DNA from 2 places in the Sodalis sp. RH16 genome. Region 2 is predicted to be linked to the other one. Evidence: predicted binding sites of a transcription regulator. Region 2 holds the regulator's gene; the other holds the start of a gene.
What was found. The regulator LexA, encoded in region 2, represses DNA repair genes until DNA is damaged. The targets are predictions, from matches to a motif close to TNCTGTATGTACATACAGNA.
Positions count from the first base shown of each region.

Region 1: a site for LexA is predicted at 2,045-2,064, ahead of mutH (DNA mismatch repair endonuclease MutH). Genes of this name have one in related genera too.

Region 1 is NZ_CP178737.1:2,757,792-2,765,374, reverse strand. It holds gene ptsP (phosphoenolpyruvate--protein phosphotransferase) at 1-1,069, opposite strand, end outside; gene rppH (RNA pyrophosphohydrolase) at 1,082-1,609, opposite strand; gene mutH (DNA mismatch repair endonuclease MutH) at 2,301-2,993, shown strand; gene ACL2XJ_RS12725 (TerC family protein) at 3,130-3,870, shown strand; gene ACL2XJ_RS12720 (YgdI/YgdR family lipoprotein) at 4,016-4,234, shown strand; gene ACL2XJ_RS12715 (NADP(H)-dependent aldo-keto reductase) at 4,366-5,406, shown strand; gene lplT (lysophospholipid transporter LplT) at 5,431-6,651, opposite strand; gene aas (bifunctional acyl-ACP--phospholipid O-acyltransferase/long-chain-fatty-acid--ACP ligase) at 6,648-7,583, opposite strand, start outside.
Region 2 is NZ_CP178737.1:1,374,046-1,381,628, reverse strand. It holds gene plsB (glycerol-3-phosphate 1-O-acyltransferase PlsB) at 1-1,147, opposite strand, end outside; gene ACL2XJ_RS06295 (diacylglycerol kinase) at 1,273-1,641, shown strand; gene lexA (transcriptional repressor LexA) at 1,765-2,373, shown strand; gene ACL2XJ_RS06285 (CsbD family protein) at 2,893-3,102, shown strand; gene zur (zinc uptake transcriptional repressor Zur) at 3,249-3,758, opposite strand; gene rcsA (transcriptional regulator RcsA) at 3,891-4,547, opposite strand; gene ACL2XJ_RS06270 (MmgE/PrpD family protein) at 5,421-6,803, opposite strand; gene ACL2XJ_RS06265 (FCD domain-containing protein) at 6,871-7,548, opposite strand.

The sequences.
Region 1 (7,583 bases), 1.4 Mb from region 2:
CGTGGGAATTGGCGGCCCCGTCGCGCACCACCACGCCGACCATTTTACTTTGCGGCACTTCCGCCAGCAGCGTGGCGCTCAGCTCATCGGCCACCAGCACAAAACGGGACGGCCACTGCGTCACGCGCTGGGTGCTGTCGTCCAAATGGAACAGCAGCCGTTGCCCCAATGCCCGTAAATCGTTGGCCCGCTCGCGCATGTAGCTGTCGTTAAGCTGGGCGAACTGTTCGGCGAACTGTTCAATGACATATTTCACCGCCCATTCCGCTACCGATCCGCCGTCGATTTGTGCAAACAGCTCGCGCTTGAGGCGGGCATCGTTAAGCAAATGGGAATAAAGATCGAAGATGGCCGCGCTGTCTTGCTGGGCGCTGGCGTTAAAACGTTTGCTGAAACGGCGAAATTCCGCCGCCGCCTCGCCAAGGGCAAAGGTCAGCCGCTCCCGTTCCAGGGCGCTGTCCAGTGACGACGCCGGAAAGACCTGATCCAGCGACGGCTGGCTGGTATCCACCCAGCCCTGGGCGATAGCCACCCCCGGCGCGGCCGCCAGCGCGCGGATACGTGTCTGGCGATACTGGCCGAACAGGGCGTTCAACTGGGACTGCGAAAGAATGCCGGCCATTTGCGTGGCCAGCGTCACCATAAACGACTCTTCGCTTTCATCGAACTGGCGATGTTCGCGCTGCTGCACCACCAGCACGCCCAGCAGTTGGCGGCGATGGATAATCGGTACGCCGAGGAAGGAACGAAAACGTTCTTCTTTTACGGCGGGGATGTATTGAAAACTGGGATGGGTATGGGCATCGGCCAGGTTGATGGGTTCCGCCAGCCGTCCCACCAGCCCGACGATCCCTTGGTCGAATGCCAGCGTGATGGTGCGCCCGCGCGGTTTCTGTAAACCGCGCGTAGCCATAAGGTAGTAGCAGCGACGATCGTTGTCCGCCAGATAAACCGAGCAAACCTCAGTGTTCATCGCCAGACAGGTTTCATTAACCAGGATATCCAGCGTATCCGACAAACGCGGCGCGGCGGCAACCTTCTCAACGATCTCTCGTAAACGCGTGAGCATGTTCTGCGTAGCTCATCCCCTCTTTCGTCGATAAGCAGGACAAGACCGTTGCGGAGCGCCTTCCTGCAACGGCATGACAGTGGTAGAGAATTCTTTCATGACCCGGCGGTAAACGTCCCTCTTGAACGAAACCACCTGGCGGACAGGGTACCAAAAGCTGACCCAGCGCCAGCCATCAAATTCAGGTGTGCCCCCGCGCTGCATATTGATATCGGCGTCTTGACACATAATCTGTAGCAAAAACCACTTTTGCTTTTGCCCGATACAGACCGGCTTTGTGTCCCAGCGAACCAGCCGCTTTGGCAGTTTGTAACGCAGCCAGTTGCGGGTAGCGGCGAGTATGCGCACATCTTTGCGACTTAATCCCACCTCTTCGAACAATTCACGGTACATTGCCTGCTCAGCGGTCTCGCCGGCATTAATGCCGCCCTGGGGGAATTGCCATGAGTGTTGTCCGTAGCGCCTGGCCCACAAGACCTGTCCGTCACGATTACAGATTACGATACCAACATTCGGGCGGTAGCCATCATCATCGATCACTGGACTACCTCGATTACTTATAGTGCAAACATGACTTGATTGTTTCACATCCCCTCAATAGGGTAAACCACTGCTTTTCAGTAAGTCCGGCCTCAATCGCGGTTTCAGCGGGATTTGGCGGCCAGGTTATCAACAGTTTCGATCCGCGCCGTATGGCTTTATGCACTTTTTCTGTGGATAGTACTGTGCAGAACGCTGAATTAGTAGGGGAAAACTTTTGCCCAACCCTTCGGGAAACGAATTCCCGACGGAGAAATCCTTCGGGATTTCATGCGGCTAGGGATCCCATGCCGCCACGGCGGGATCCATCGGGATCTTGTGGCTTCATTCCGGGGGCCGGTAAGGCTAAAAATCAGTCAATGCTGGTTTTATCCACAATTTAGTGGATAAATCACTGCCATATCGGAACAAACCAGCAATATAACAGGGCGTCAAGGCTGTAAATAGCTACAGTAGTGAGTTTTTATTAAGGTTATCCCATAAATCTGTGGATAACCTGGTGTAAGATCCTGTTCATTGTTCTCCTCTACTGGTGCACAACCCTTTTGCTTACCATTGTAGAGTTCAGATAATGGAATAAAAATAATAGAAAAATCATGCTATTATTAATGGCGTCAATTTATATGATCATTAAATACGGCTCATTGAAAAAGACAGCCTAGTTTTTAAACACCATGCGGATAACACAGCGATGACCCTGCCGTTGGTTTCAACCCTCGTGACGCCGCCGGTCAATGAAGTTGAATTATTGGCCCGCGCCAGTGCCCTGGCGGGTTATACCCTGGGTGAGCTGGCAACCCATGCCGGACTGGTGCTGCCCGCCAATCTCAAGCGCGACAAAGGCTGGATCGGCGTGCTGCTGGAGCGTTATCTCGGCGCCAGCGCCGGCAGCAAACCGGAACAAGACTTTGCCGATATCGGCGTTGAACTCAAGACCATCCCGGTGGATAGCGCGGGAAGGCCGCTGGAAACCACCTTTGTCTGCGTGGCGCCCCTCACCGGCAATAGCGGCGTCACTTGGGAAACCAGCCATGTACGCTATAAGCTGGCGCGGGTGCTGTGGATACCGGTGGAAGGCAGCCGGGATATTCCGTTGGCCGCGCGCCGGGTCGGCACGCCGTTGCTGTGGAGCCCTGACGCCCAAGAAGAGCTGAGGCTAAAGCAGGACTGGGAGGAATTGATGGATCTTATCGTATTGGGGCAGGTGGAAAAAATCACTGCCCGGCACGGCGAGGTTCTCCAGCTGCGTCCCAAAGCCGCTAATAGCCGGGCTCTTACCGCCGCCATCGGCGAATTCGGGCAGCCGATCATGACCTTGCCCAGGGGATTCTACCTGAAGAAAACCTTCACCGGCCCGCTGCTGGCCCGGCATTTCCTGATTTAGACAGTCATTGCCTGCCCGCGGGCATTCAGTATTGTTTATACCCATCATCTTTCACGTTACAGCTGTGTTGGCTGCAGTATGAAATCTTTTGGGTATATACTATTCGTTTAATATTCGTTTAGGTTGTTAACTCTTTATGTTTGATTGGATCCTGGACCCCAACGCGTGGCTGGCGCTGGGCACCCTGACTATCTTGGAAATCGTCCTTGGTATCGACAATATCATTTTCCTTTCTCTGGTAGTCGCCAAGCTTCCCCCTGCCCAGCAAGGCAAAGCTCGCGGCATGGGGCTGTTCGGCGCCATGGTGATGCGGTTATGTCTGCTGGCATCTATTTCCTGGGTGATCCGTTTAACGTTTCCCCTGTTCACCGTTCTGGGCAACGCCATCTCCCTGCGGGATTTGATTCTCATGCTCGGCGGGTTGTTCCTGATTTGGAAATCCAGCAAGGAAATCCACCAGTCGCTGGAAGGGAGCGAAGAGGCGCAAAACAGCCGCGTCAGCTCCTTTACCGGCGCCATCGTGCAGATTATGCTGCTGGATATCATCTTCAGCCTGGATTCGGTGATAACCGCGGTGGGTTTGTCCAATCATCTGTTCATCATGATGCTGGCGGTGGTGATCTCCGTGGGGGTAATGCTGTATGCCGCCCGGCCCATCGGCGAGTTTGTCGCCAGGCACCCTTCCGTGAAGATGCTGGCCCTGTCGTTTCTGATTTTAATAGGCTTCACGCTGATTTTGGAAAGCGTTGATGTTCATGTGCCCAAGGGATACATTTATTTCGCCATGTTCTTTTCGATGGCGGTGGAAGCGCTGAATCTCGCCAGAAGCAAAAAAACCGATCAGGCCGGGCGCTCCGGCTCGGATCTTGAGGGATGAAGGAGTTCTTATGGGGTACCGGGCCCATTGAACAGCTTTTCTTTTGTCTGAAAAGCAGTCTTAAAAAAGCCTGGCAAAGGCATAGCAGCCTGGTGTTTTGCTAAACTTATTGCCTATCCCAACGCTCAATGGACGGAAAATCACAATGAAAAAAAGCATCATGATCTGTTCGGCTATTCTCCTGACGGGTTTACTGTCGGGATGTGCAAGTGATTATGTTATGGCCACCAAAGACGGTCGGATGATTCTGACCAAGGGAAAACCCGAAGTGGATAAATCCACCGGGATGATAAGCTATACCGATGAGCAGGGCAATGAAATGCAAATCAACGGTAATGACGTGTCGCAAATGATCGAACGTTGATTCCCCCCTGGCGATGAATACCCATTGGCCGGGCCGTTTTTGCTTTTCCCCGCGGCCTGGCTTGGTTATAGTCGATTACATCGGAGGAAGATCAACGCCCGCTCTTTTCAGACACTAAGGAACCAGCCTCAATGTATTATCACCGTATCCCCCACAGTTCTCTTGAAGTCAGCGTTCTGGGATTGGGCACCATGACTTTTGGTGAACAAAACACGGAGGCCCAGGCCCATGAGCAGCTGGATCATGCCGTCGCAGCAGGCGTCAACCTGATCGACACGGCTGAAATGTATCCGGTCCCGCCCCGGCCTGAAACCCAGGGACTGACGGAGACTTATATCGGTAACTGGCTGCACAGACACGGCCAGCGGGAAAAAATCATCCTGGCCACCAAAGTCACCGGCCCGTCACGGGGCAATGACGCATCAATCCGGCCACAGCAGATTCTCGATCGCAAAAACATCCGCAAGGCGCTGGACGACAGCCTGCAGCGGCTGCAAACCGATTATGTGGATCTTTATCAGGTGCACTGGCCGCAGCGGGCCACCAACTGTTTCGGCCAACTGAATTACCGCTACACCGATGAAAAGCTGGCAGTGACCATACTGGAAACCCTGGAAGCGCTGAACGAGCAGGTGCGGGCCGGTAAAATCCGCTATCTTGGTATTTCCAACGAGACCCCATGGGGCGCCATGCGTTATCTCCAGCTGGCGGAAAAACACGATCTTCCGCGCATTGTTACGGTGCAGAATCCCTATAGCCTGCTCAATCGCAGTTTCGAAGTCGGCATGGCGGAAATCAGCCAGTTTGAAGGGCTGGAGCTGCTGGCTTATTCCAGCCTGGCGTTCGGCACCCTGACCGGCAAGTACCTCAACGGCGCAAAGCCCGCCGGCGCGCGCAACACCCTGTTCAGCCGGTTCACGCGCTATAGCTCGCCGCACACCCAGCGGGCAATCGCCGAGTATGTCGCCCTGGCGGGACGTTTTGGCCTGGACCCGGCGCAAATGGCCCTGGCGTTTGTACGCCGGCAGCCCTTTGTGGCATCTACCCTGCTGGGCGCCACCACACTGGATCAGTTAAAAAGCAATTTGGCCAGCCTGACGCTGCGGCTGGATGACGAAATCATCGACGCCTTGGAAGAAATCCATCAGCGCTTTACCTTTCCCGCACCCTAATCCCAAGGTCCGGCGGCTTTCTTATCACTTGGAGCCGCCGGTACGGGTGCTTTTACCGGCTCGGGTCGCAAACCACAGCGTCGCTATCGCCGCCGAAAACAGCAGGCCAAAACCCATACCGACCACCACCGCAGGAACATTCAGTTTCACCACCAGCGAATAAAGCCCCAGCATCAGCAGCATGGCGGTATTCTCGCCGAAATTCTGTACGGCGATGGCATTGCCCGCCCCCACGCTCTGTTTGCCGCGATGCTGCAGCAAGGCATTGAGCGGCACGATAAAAAAGCCGCCCAGGATACCGATGAACGCCAGCAGCAGGTAGGATGGCATCAGGTGGTGCTGCAAACTCAGGGCCACCACCACTCCTCCCATGATGACACCCGCCGGCATGCAGCGCCGTACCGTTTCCAGGCTGATGAGTTTCGCCGCCGCCGCGGCGCCGAACACGATGCCTACCGCCACCATGGCATTAAGCATGGTTGGGGTGGCGTTATCGTTGATGCCCAGCGCCACCGGCACCCAGAGCACCAGCAGAAAACGCAGCGTCACGCCGGCTCCCCAGAACAGGCTGGTGCCGATAATGGAAAAACGCGTTTCGCCATCCTGCCAAAGGCTGCGGCAGGCGGCGGTGAAGGCGCCCAGCATCCGGACGGGATGCCAGGAACCGCCGGAGCGCGCCGGAACCAGCCGCGGGATAAAGAGATTAGCCACCACCGCCACGCCATAGGTCACGGCACAGACGGACAGCGCCGCGAGCACATGCCAGTCCGCCAGTAACCCGCCGGCCACCGAACCGATAAGAATGGCGGCAATGGTGGACGCTTCGATTAAACCATTGGCCTTTACCAGCAGACCGCCCTGGGTGAGTTCACCCAGGATACCGTACTTGGCGGGGGAGTAGGCAGCCGCCCCGACGCCCACCAGGCAATAGCCGAAAAAAGGATTGAGACCGGCGCAAATCAATAACGCCCCGGCCAGCTTCAGGCCGTTGGCCGCCATCAATACCCGGCCCTTGGGGAAGTTATCGGCAAATTTGCCGACAAAGGGCGCCAGGAAGATATAGGCGGCGACAAACAGCATCTGCAATACCGGTTGGCTCCAGGCGGGATAGTGCTGCTGCTTGATAAGCGCCAAGGTGGCGAACAGCAGGGCATTATCGCCGAATGCGGAAAAAAACTGCGCGCTGATCACCGCTATCATGGGCCGTGACAGCAGGCGATCGGATAATACCGCCGATTGGCTCATGCCTGGGTCTCCGGGGTTTCCGCCATCTTTTTCAACGCGGCAAAATCGGGCTTGCCGCTGCCCAGCAAAGGTATTTCCTTGACAGGGCGGATATCGCGCGGTACGGCAATCTCAGCCATGCCGTCTTTACGCGCCTGCTGTAGCAGCATATCGCGGGTTAACGCCGTATCGGTGGTAAACAGCACCAGTGATTCTCCTTTCACGCGATCGGTTTTCGCCGCCGCGCCATGGTGGGCATCCGGCGAAACGCGTGCCGCCAGCCCTTCGATGCTCTCCAGAGAAACCATTTCTCCCGCCAGCTTGGCAAAGCGCTTGACACGGCCTTGGATGGTGCAGAACCCCTGGCTGTCGATAAAGACGATATCCCCGGTGTCATACCACCCCTCCTCCCGCCGTCCGTCCGCGTTTTCAGCGGCCGGCGGCTCCAATACCCCCGGATGCTCCACCCGAAGATAGCCGTTCATGATATTCGGTCCGCGCAATTGCAGCTGCCCGCCCTGTTCAATACCCGGCACGGGGATGATGCGCGCGGTCATACCCGGCAGGATTTGGCCGACGGTATGCGGTTTTGCCGCCAATGGGACATTGATGGACACAACCGGCGCACATTCCGTCACGCCATAGCCTTCCAGGATACGGATGCCGAATTTATCCAGCCACAGCTGCCTTGTGTTTTCCGCCAGTTTTTCCGCCCCGGCGACGATATAACGCACCCGGGCGAAATCATACTGGTGGGCCAGGCGGCCATACTGGGCCAGAAACGTCGACGTACCGAACAGTACGGTACAATTCTGGTCATACACCAGTTCAGGTATCACCCGATAGTGTAACGGACTGGGGTAAAGCAGCACCCTGGCGCCGGTCAGCAAAGGGGTAAACAATCCCACCGTCAGGCCGAAGGCATGAAACAGCGGCAGCGCCGATAAAAACTT
Region 2 (7,583 bases):
CCACCGAGTAGCCGCGGGTGAAAAGTTCCCCAAGGTATTCACGGAATATGGTGGAGTAGAGTTTATTGCCCTTGAACGTGCGGCGGATAAAAAATGCCCCCAGGCGCCGGAAAATCGGGCCCGCCGGCCAAAAGTTCAGGTTAATGCCGGCGGCGATATGCGGGGGCACCAATCCCTGGTGATAAAGTACATAGGACAGCAACAGATAATCCATGTGGCTGCGGTGGCAGGGCACGTAGACGATTTCGTGACCGTCTTCGGCCAGTTGCCGGACCCGATCGGCATTGCGTACGTGCAGACCTTGATACAGGCGATTCCAGGTCCAGCTCAATACCCGATCCGATAAACGTATGGCCTCATAAGAAAAGTCCGCCGCAATTTCCTCCATCAGCTGGATGGCGGTTTGCTGCGCCTTATCGGTGGAGATTTTTTTGCTGCGGGCTTCATCTTCAATGGCTTTTTCAATGGCCTTGGACGCCAGCAGCTTGTTAAAAAGATCCTGGCGTACCGGCAAACGCGGCCCAACCGCCACCAGGCGCTGGCGGGCAAAATGTATCCGGGCGACCCGGGCGAGCTTTTGCGCGATGGTCTTATCCGTACCGTGTTCCGTTGCCATGTACCGCATCGACAGCGGATTGGAAAAGCGGACAAAACTGTCACGCCCCAGCCAGAGAATGGCGATGAATTTTTGAAAACCGTTCAGCAGCCGCAGCTGCGGAGCCGGTTGGTTGGGCTGTGCTTCACGGCCCGGGGCGCGTCCGAACATCACGGAAACCGGCACCATTTGTACATCGAGCTGGGGATTGTTACGGTGTAAGTCCAGGTAATTGTGGAATAACTTGACGGATTCCGGCTTCTCGGTGAAGTAGGAGAAAACCCGCGGACCATCGTTAATAAAGACATAACGCGGCAGCGTTACCCCGTCAATTTCCAGGGGAATCAGCGGATCCGGCAGTTGGAGCTTTAAGCACTGCCCGCGCAGGGTAAGCAAATCCGCTTTGGAATTATAAGGTAACACGTACATCATGGCCCGCATGGGATCCAGACCGGTTTCTTCCCGTGGATTCGCGGGGATTACCTTACTTCTCACCAGCAATTTTATTGGCAAATCCAATAACGCATAATAAATGTTACGCCAACCTGACATATCTGTGTGAAGCCTCTTGTTAGCATTGCGGCACAAGAATACCAGAAACTGCGCAACAGATCTGTGGTGATGAGAACGCAAAGAACCGGTAATATGGGCGCAATTTTCCTCAAGCGCGCAAATGTATGGCAAACCAAATCAGTGGACTTAAACGTATCTATAACGCCATGGGATATTCATTAAAAGGATTATCAGCGGCCTGGCGTCATGAAGCGGCTTTTCGGCAGGAAGCGGTAATAGCCATCCTTGCCATCGTACTTGCATATTATCTCGAATCCGACGCTATTTCGCGTATTTTATTGATTGGCTCGGTGTGGCTGGTATTGGTGATGGAAACGATAAACAGCGCCATAGAAGCGGTGGTGGACCGCATCGGGCCAGAGCTGCACCCCCTCTCGGGACGGGCAAAGGATCTCGGGTCGGCTGCGGTTGCGCTGGCCATCATATTGGCGGCCTGGGTCTGGATAACCTTGCTGTGGCGACTATTTCGATGATGGCTTCTTTTAACCGTTGTTAAATTCAGCCGTTTTTATTACGTTTTGCCACACATGAGGTTTTCAATTGGGCTCGACCTGTATATACTCACATGAAGACTGTATAAACAAACAGGGGACGGAATGAAAGCGTTAACCGCCAGACAACAAGAGGTTTTTGACCTTATCCGCGATCATATATCGCAAACCGGCATGCCGCCGACACGCGCGGAGATCGCCCAACAGCTGGGGTTTCGCTCACCCAATGCCGCCGAGGAGCACCTTAAGGCGCTGGCGCGAAAAGGGGCGATTGAGATTGTCTCCGGCGCTTCCCGCGGGATCCGTTTACTCATTGAGGAAGAAAGCGGTTTGCCTCTGATTGGCCGCGTGGCGGCGGGCGAGCCATTGCTGGCGGAGCAGCATATCGAAAGCCATTACAAAGTCGATCCTGATTTGTTCAAACCCCATGCGGACTTTTTGCTGCGCGTCAGCGGCATGTCAATGAAAGACATCGGCATCATGGATGGTGATTTGCTGGCGGTGCACAAAACGCAGGATGCCCGTAATGGCCAGGTGATTGTCGCGCGGATTAACGATGAAGTGACGGTAAAACGCCTGAGAAGACAAGGCAATATCGTTGAGCTGTTACCTGAAAACAGTGATTTCTCCCCCATCGTGGTGGATTTACGCCAGCAGGAGCTCACTATCGAAGGATTGGCGGTAGGTGTCATTCGCAACGGCAATTGGATCTGAGCCTTTGTCTGGACCCGCTTTGATCTGTTGGTGACTCTAGGTAGCGTATTCTCCCCCGGTTTGGTTTTCGGCGTCCTTTATCAGCTTCGGCGGCCGCAGATTTATTGGGGGAGCTGTGGCGCGTCGTTTTGTTCCGTTCAATAACCTTTTTGCATCTTTTCTTGCCTCGCTTTCTTCAATACTTGCCGTCATTAATCGCTGTTCCCGCCAGCTATCCGCGTCAAAGCACAAGTGAAGTTTATACATATTTTGTTACATTTATCGTCACTCTAATTTCCTCCGCTACCTGCTGTTTTATATCGCCTTATGGTAAAAAACGCGGGAATTACCGTCCATATGACGTCAAATCCTCTGCCAAATAAACCTTTCGCCAAACGCACTGCTATACTTAATCTCATAGGGTTAGCTTATAGATTAACGATGTCAGACGTTTTCTTTAACGAATCCGATTATTCATTAACCGCTGCAAAAGGTTAATGATTAAAATTCCTCACCAAACGATAGCGAAGGAGTTTTACAATGAATACTGACCAAGCAAGCGGCAACTGGAAGCAATTCAAGGGTAAAATGAAAGAACAATGGGGCAAACTCACCGATGATGATTTGACCGTTGTTGAAGGGAAGCGTGACCAGTTAATCGGTAAAATTCAAGAACGTTATGGTTACGGCAAAGAAGCAGCAGAAAAGGAAGTTTCGAACTGGGAAACCCAGAATAAATATCGCTGGTAGCGATGTAACGTGGTAGCCCGCTATTACGTTGGTTACCCGGAATAATCAGATTAATGTTCCTACCCAAAGGTACAAGGATGTACCACCTGCCTAATCACATCCTTAAACTAATCTACTAAAAATTTTAATGCCTACCTGTTTAACTATTACCTCTTTTTGATCCCAATGCTATGGTCGTGTCCGCAATTATGCAGCCGATCGCAGGATTGCACTTCGGAACACTTGAGGCAAAAACCATGGGCTTCCACCACGTTATGCCGCATGGCAAAACCCGCTGACCGGGCCATGCGTTGTAGAATCTCCTCAATCCCCTCGGTGGATTGCTCCGTGACCTGGCCGCAGCGATCGCAGATAAAAAAAGCCGAGGTATGGCTAGGCTCTTCAAAATGATGGCACAAGACAAAGCTGTTGGTTGACTCGACGCGATGTATAAATCCCTGCTCCATGAGAAAATCCAGTGCGCGATATATAGTCGGCGGTTTAGCCTGGGGTTCTGAGGCCCTTAACAGATCAAGCAGATCGTAGGCGCTAATTGCCCCCTCCTGCTGCGTCATCAGGCGCAATACTTCGAGCCGCTGCGGCGTCAGGCGTACATTCCGTTGTTCACACAATTGTTCAGCTTGACTGAGCAATTGCGAACTAGTCATGCTTTTCATAGGGAACCCCCGTAGCTTATCTATCCATCATCTTATCATGATGACGATAAAATACCGAATCTAGGGATGTAAGCCGAGCGAGGCTATAGCATTCCCGGCTAACGGTCAGCAAAACAGGGCAGAGAAGAGCTTTTATGCTGTCAGGCGTGGCGACATATTTATTTCCCGGGGAGGGTGGCTGTTGATGCCTTCCGTAACGCTATTGGCGATGGTAATCAGGTGATAGATAACCTGTTTGTTGCTTGCCCTGGTTTTTCTCTTGATATTTATCTTATGGGAGGAAAGGGTTTTTTCTTTGATATGCAAATGTGAACAGATATGTAACGTATCGTAGCCGGACATCCACATTGTGAGGACTTCAGCTTCCGTTTTACTAAAGCGCAGTGGGGAAAATCCAAGTTTGTTATTATCATCCAGCCATGTTCTGACATCGAGATAATAACGGATAATCATATTGATAGTGCTGATTTTGATAAATTTTGAAGTGATAATGACATTCTTTTTGATTGGGATAAAATCATAGAATTTTATGCTTTCATTACCGATAAAGATAAAAAAGAGCGTCGCCGGATGCTGTTCTATGACGGTCTTGAGCTCCTCATTATTGTGCTGATATTGAAAATAATTCTGATTGATAAAAATAATGGAAGGAGATGCTGTTTCGCATTTTTTTCTCAATGTTGACAAACTGTCCAGTGTTCGAATACTTCCTTTAACACCATTTGCGCCAAGAGAGCTTTTCAGCGCATATCTGGTGTATGTGCATGGATCAAGAATAAACACTGTCATAATAATCGCGATATCTACAGTTATGGTTATTGATAGGGGAAGGATGCGTTAGTTCGTTCTATAAATTCCCTTTGAAGACGAAAACAGTGCCTTCGGTATTTGTTTACCGGCTGCTTGTTCGGTTGAATATGATTTTTCTCTTTCTGTTTTCCCTGAAATGCAGAGCCAGGCTGATTATGGTAATCAGCAGCATAAAAGCGATAAGCACGCTGTAAATAATCATACTTCAACCTTTCACTCAGTAATGAAGACGGCGACGCCTTAAATCCATGTGATAGAGGATTATGACCAGTTTGTAAATCGCCATCGAAGCCATTGGGACGTAATATAAGTTATTTGGTACAAAATGAGTTTTTTTTCAAAAAAAAGCTATTGAATGTTAATACTTCGCTGCCAAACCGCGGTTTGCGCACGGCGCACCTCCGGTCGTTTAAAACGCTTGGCAGGGTATTGCCGCCGCTGGATTTCATGCCAAAGGCCGGCGGCAAACGGCAGGGATCTTTATTTGCCGGAAGAGGAGTGATGCCACGCCATGGAGAAGGCGCTGTGGGAATAGTGGAATAGGATGAGATATACGCCGGTAATTGCTTTTTTTAATCAGTTAAAAATCAACATTGCTACTCGACAGCGTGATGCTTATGATTATTGATAGGCAAATAAATTTATCAATAACGGATGCCTTTTTGATTAAAAATTATTATAGGGCATAGAAGAGATGCGATATATTTTTGTATCTGTCTTTTAGGTATCCATCGCCGATATGCCCTTTTTTTTGCTCAACTCAATATCCGCCTTCTTTAAGCGTCATTAAGAGCAAGGAGAAAGCCCGTTGGAGAAATATCAGGCTTTCCCCAGGGCGTTGTTGCAAAAATATCAGACTCTCCCCCGTTCGAGGGATCTTATATCGGTTTGAGTAAATATCTGTTGAAACAGGGCGAGCATCCCCTCGCACAGGCTGTCATTCCAGCCGCCGTGCCGGACGTTATCCCGGAATTTTTCCGCCAGCTCTTCCGGCGACAGCGGCTGCTGTGCGCCGCCGCGCATCCAGGGCTGAACGTGCTCATAAACGGTGCCGTCGCTCATCGTTGCCCGCAGATGGCCGGTGAACTGGGCCGGGTAGGGGTTTTGCGGGTCGATTTCATAGCGGATTTTTTGTGCCAGCGCTAGCACCGCCGGGTCGTTAATCCGTGCCGGCGTGAATTGTCCCAGTCCGGCCCGGCCGTCAAAAAAGCCCACCGCCATGCAAAACGGCGTGCTGAATTTTGCCGCGTAGGCGGTGGGAGGGCGATGCTTGACCGCCAAATCCTCCCACAGCCGATGTACTGTACCCTCCCCGACCCGGCAAACGATGTCGCGAATATCGCCGGGATTGATGTTCCGGCGCGCCAGGGCGATGGCGCAATCGATATAGGGCTGGGTCATGGTGCCGCATGCATAAGGCTTGAAAGCGATGGACTGCATTAGCCAGCGCTGATTAAGGTCAGATAAGAGCGGGGTGAAATCAGGGGTTACCGAAGGCGCGAAGGCCTGGAAAAAACCATGGCGCCCCTCGAGCACGGTTCGCGGTCCGTCTAATCCGCCCCGGGCCATCAAGGCGGCGCGAATGCCCGATTGCGCGGCCCAGCCGGCGTGCATGCGTTTGGTGGAGGTGCCTTCGGCCAGGTATTCAATAATCCCTGACGCCATGCTGCCGGCAATCCCCAAGGCCGACGTCGTCTGCCCGTGGTCTAGCCGCAGCGCCGCCGCAACGGCTCCCGCCGCGGCAATAGCGCCGATGGCCGCGGTGGGATGAAATCCCGCCCGATGGATGGCTTTCGGCGCCACCAGGCTCAAACGGCACATTAATTCAGCCCCCACGGCAATGCCCCGTAGCAGCGCTTCTCCGGCTAGTCCTTCGCGCTCGCAAATCGCCATGACCGCCGGCACCACCACCGCGCCGGAGTGAACCGGGCCGCCCTCGAATGTGTCGTCGTAATCTTCACCATGGGCTGCGGTACCGTTCACCAGGGCGGCGTCATAGGCCGTCAGCCCCCCAGGATGCCCCAGCGCCGTACATAAACCGCTACCGTCAGCCGTTGCCAGGGCGGACTCTACGTAATACTCGTGTCGCGCGGCAATGCACAGACCCATCACATCCATCAGCAGCAAGCGCGCGGTGCCGATGGTTTTTTGCGGAAAGTCGCCGGCATCCTGCGCCAGGATCCAATGGGCAAGCTGCTCGGCAATACTATTCTTATCCAGTTGGCGATCGTTCATAACGTGTTTTTCTCCCGGAGCAGGGTGGCGGCAAGATATCTCGCTCGATCAAAAGGGCAACGGCTGACTACAGCGCCCGGTTTTGCGCACTACAGGCACGCTGATACCCTTGTTGAATATGCTGACGCATCGAGTGTGCAACGGCATCCGGGTCTCGTGCCGCCAACGCTGCCAGAATCATGCGGTGTTCGGCATGGGACGCCTGGGAGCTGCCGGATAACGCGAGGCCCTGACGCCGGATTAAGTGCATGCGGTTGATAACCTGGCGATAGAGCGTAAGTAATGTGGCGTTTCCGGCCATTTCCACCACCCGATCATGGAAGGCAATATTCAATAAAAAATAATTATTCACATCGTCATGCTGGGAAATGGCCTCCAGTTGATCAAGCACGCCATGCAATTCCTGCAATTGGTCCTCGGTAACGATGGACGCCAGGCGGCGACCGGCGATTTCATCCAGGCCGGCGCGAACTTCATACAGTTCGGCTGCTTCCTGTTCGGAAATATCCCTGATCCAGGCGCCGCGGTTTTTTTCCAGTGAAACCAGGCCGGCCTCTTCCAAGGCGCGGAAAGCTTCCCTGACCGGACTGCGGCTGATTTGCAGGTGCTCGGCCAGCTCCATTTCGTTGAGTTTCATACCGGCCACCAGTTGCCGGGTTTTAATCCGCCGCAGGATTTCTTCCTGCACGAGGTCACAAAGGGTCGCCGAACGTAATACCTGGATGGAATCTGCTGTATAAGACATAAATTCGCCTGTGAAGAATTATCGGTACATTTAAC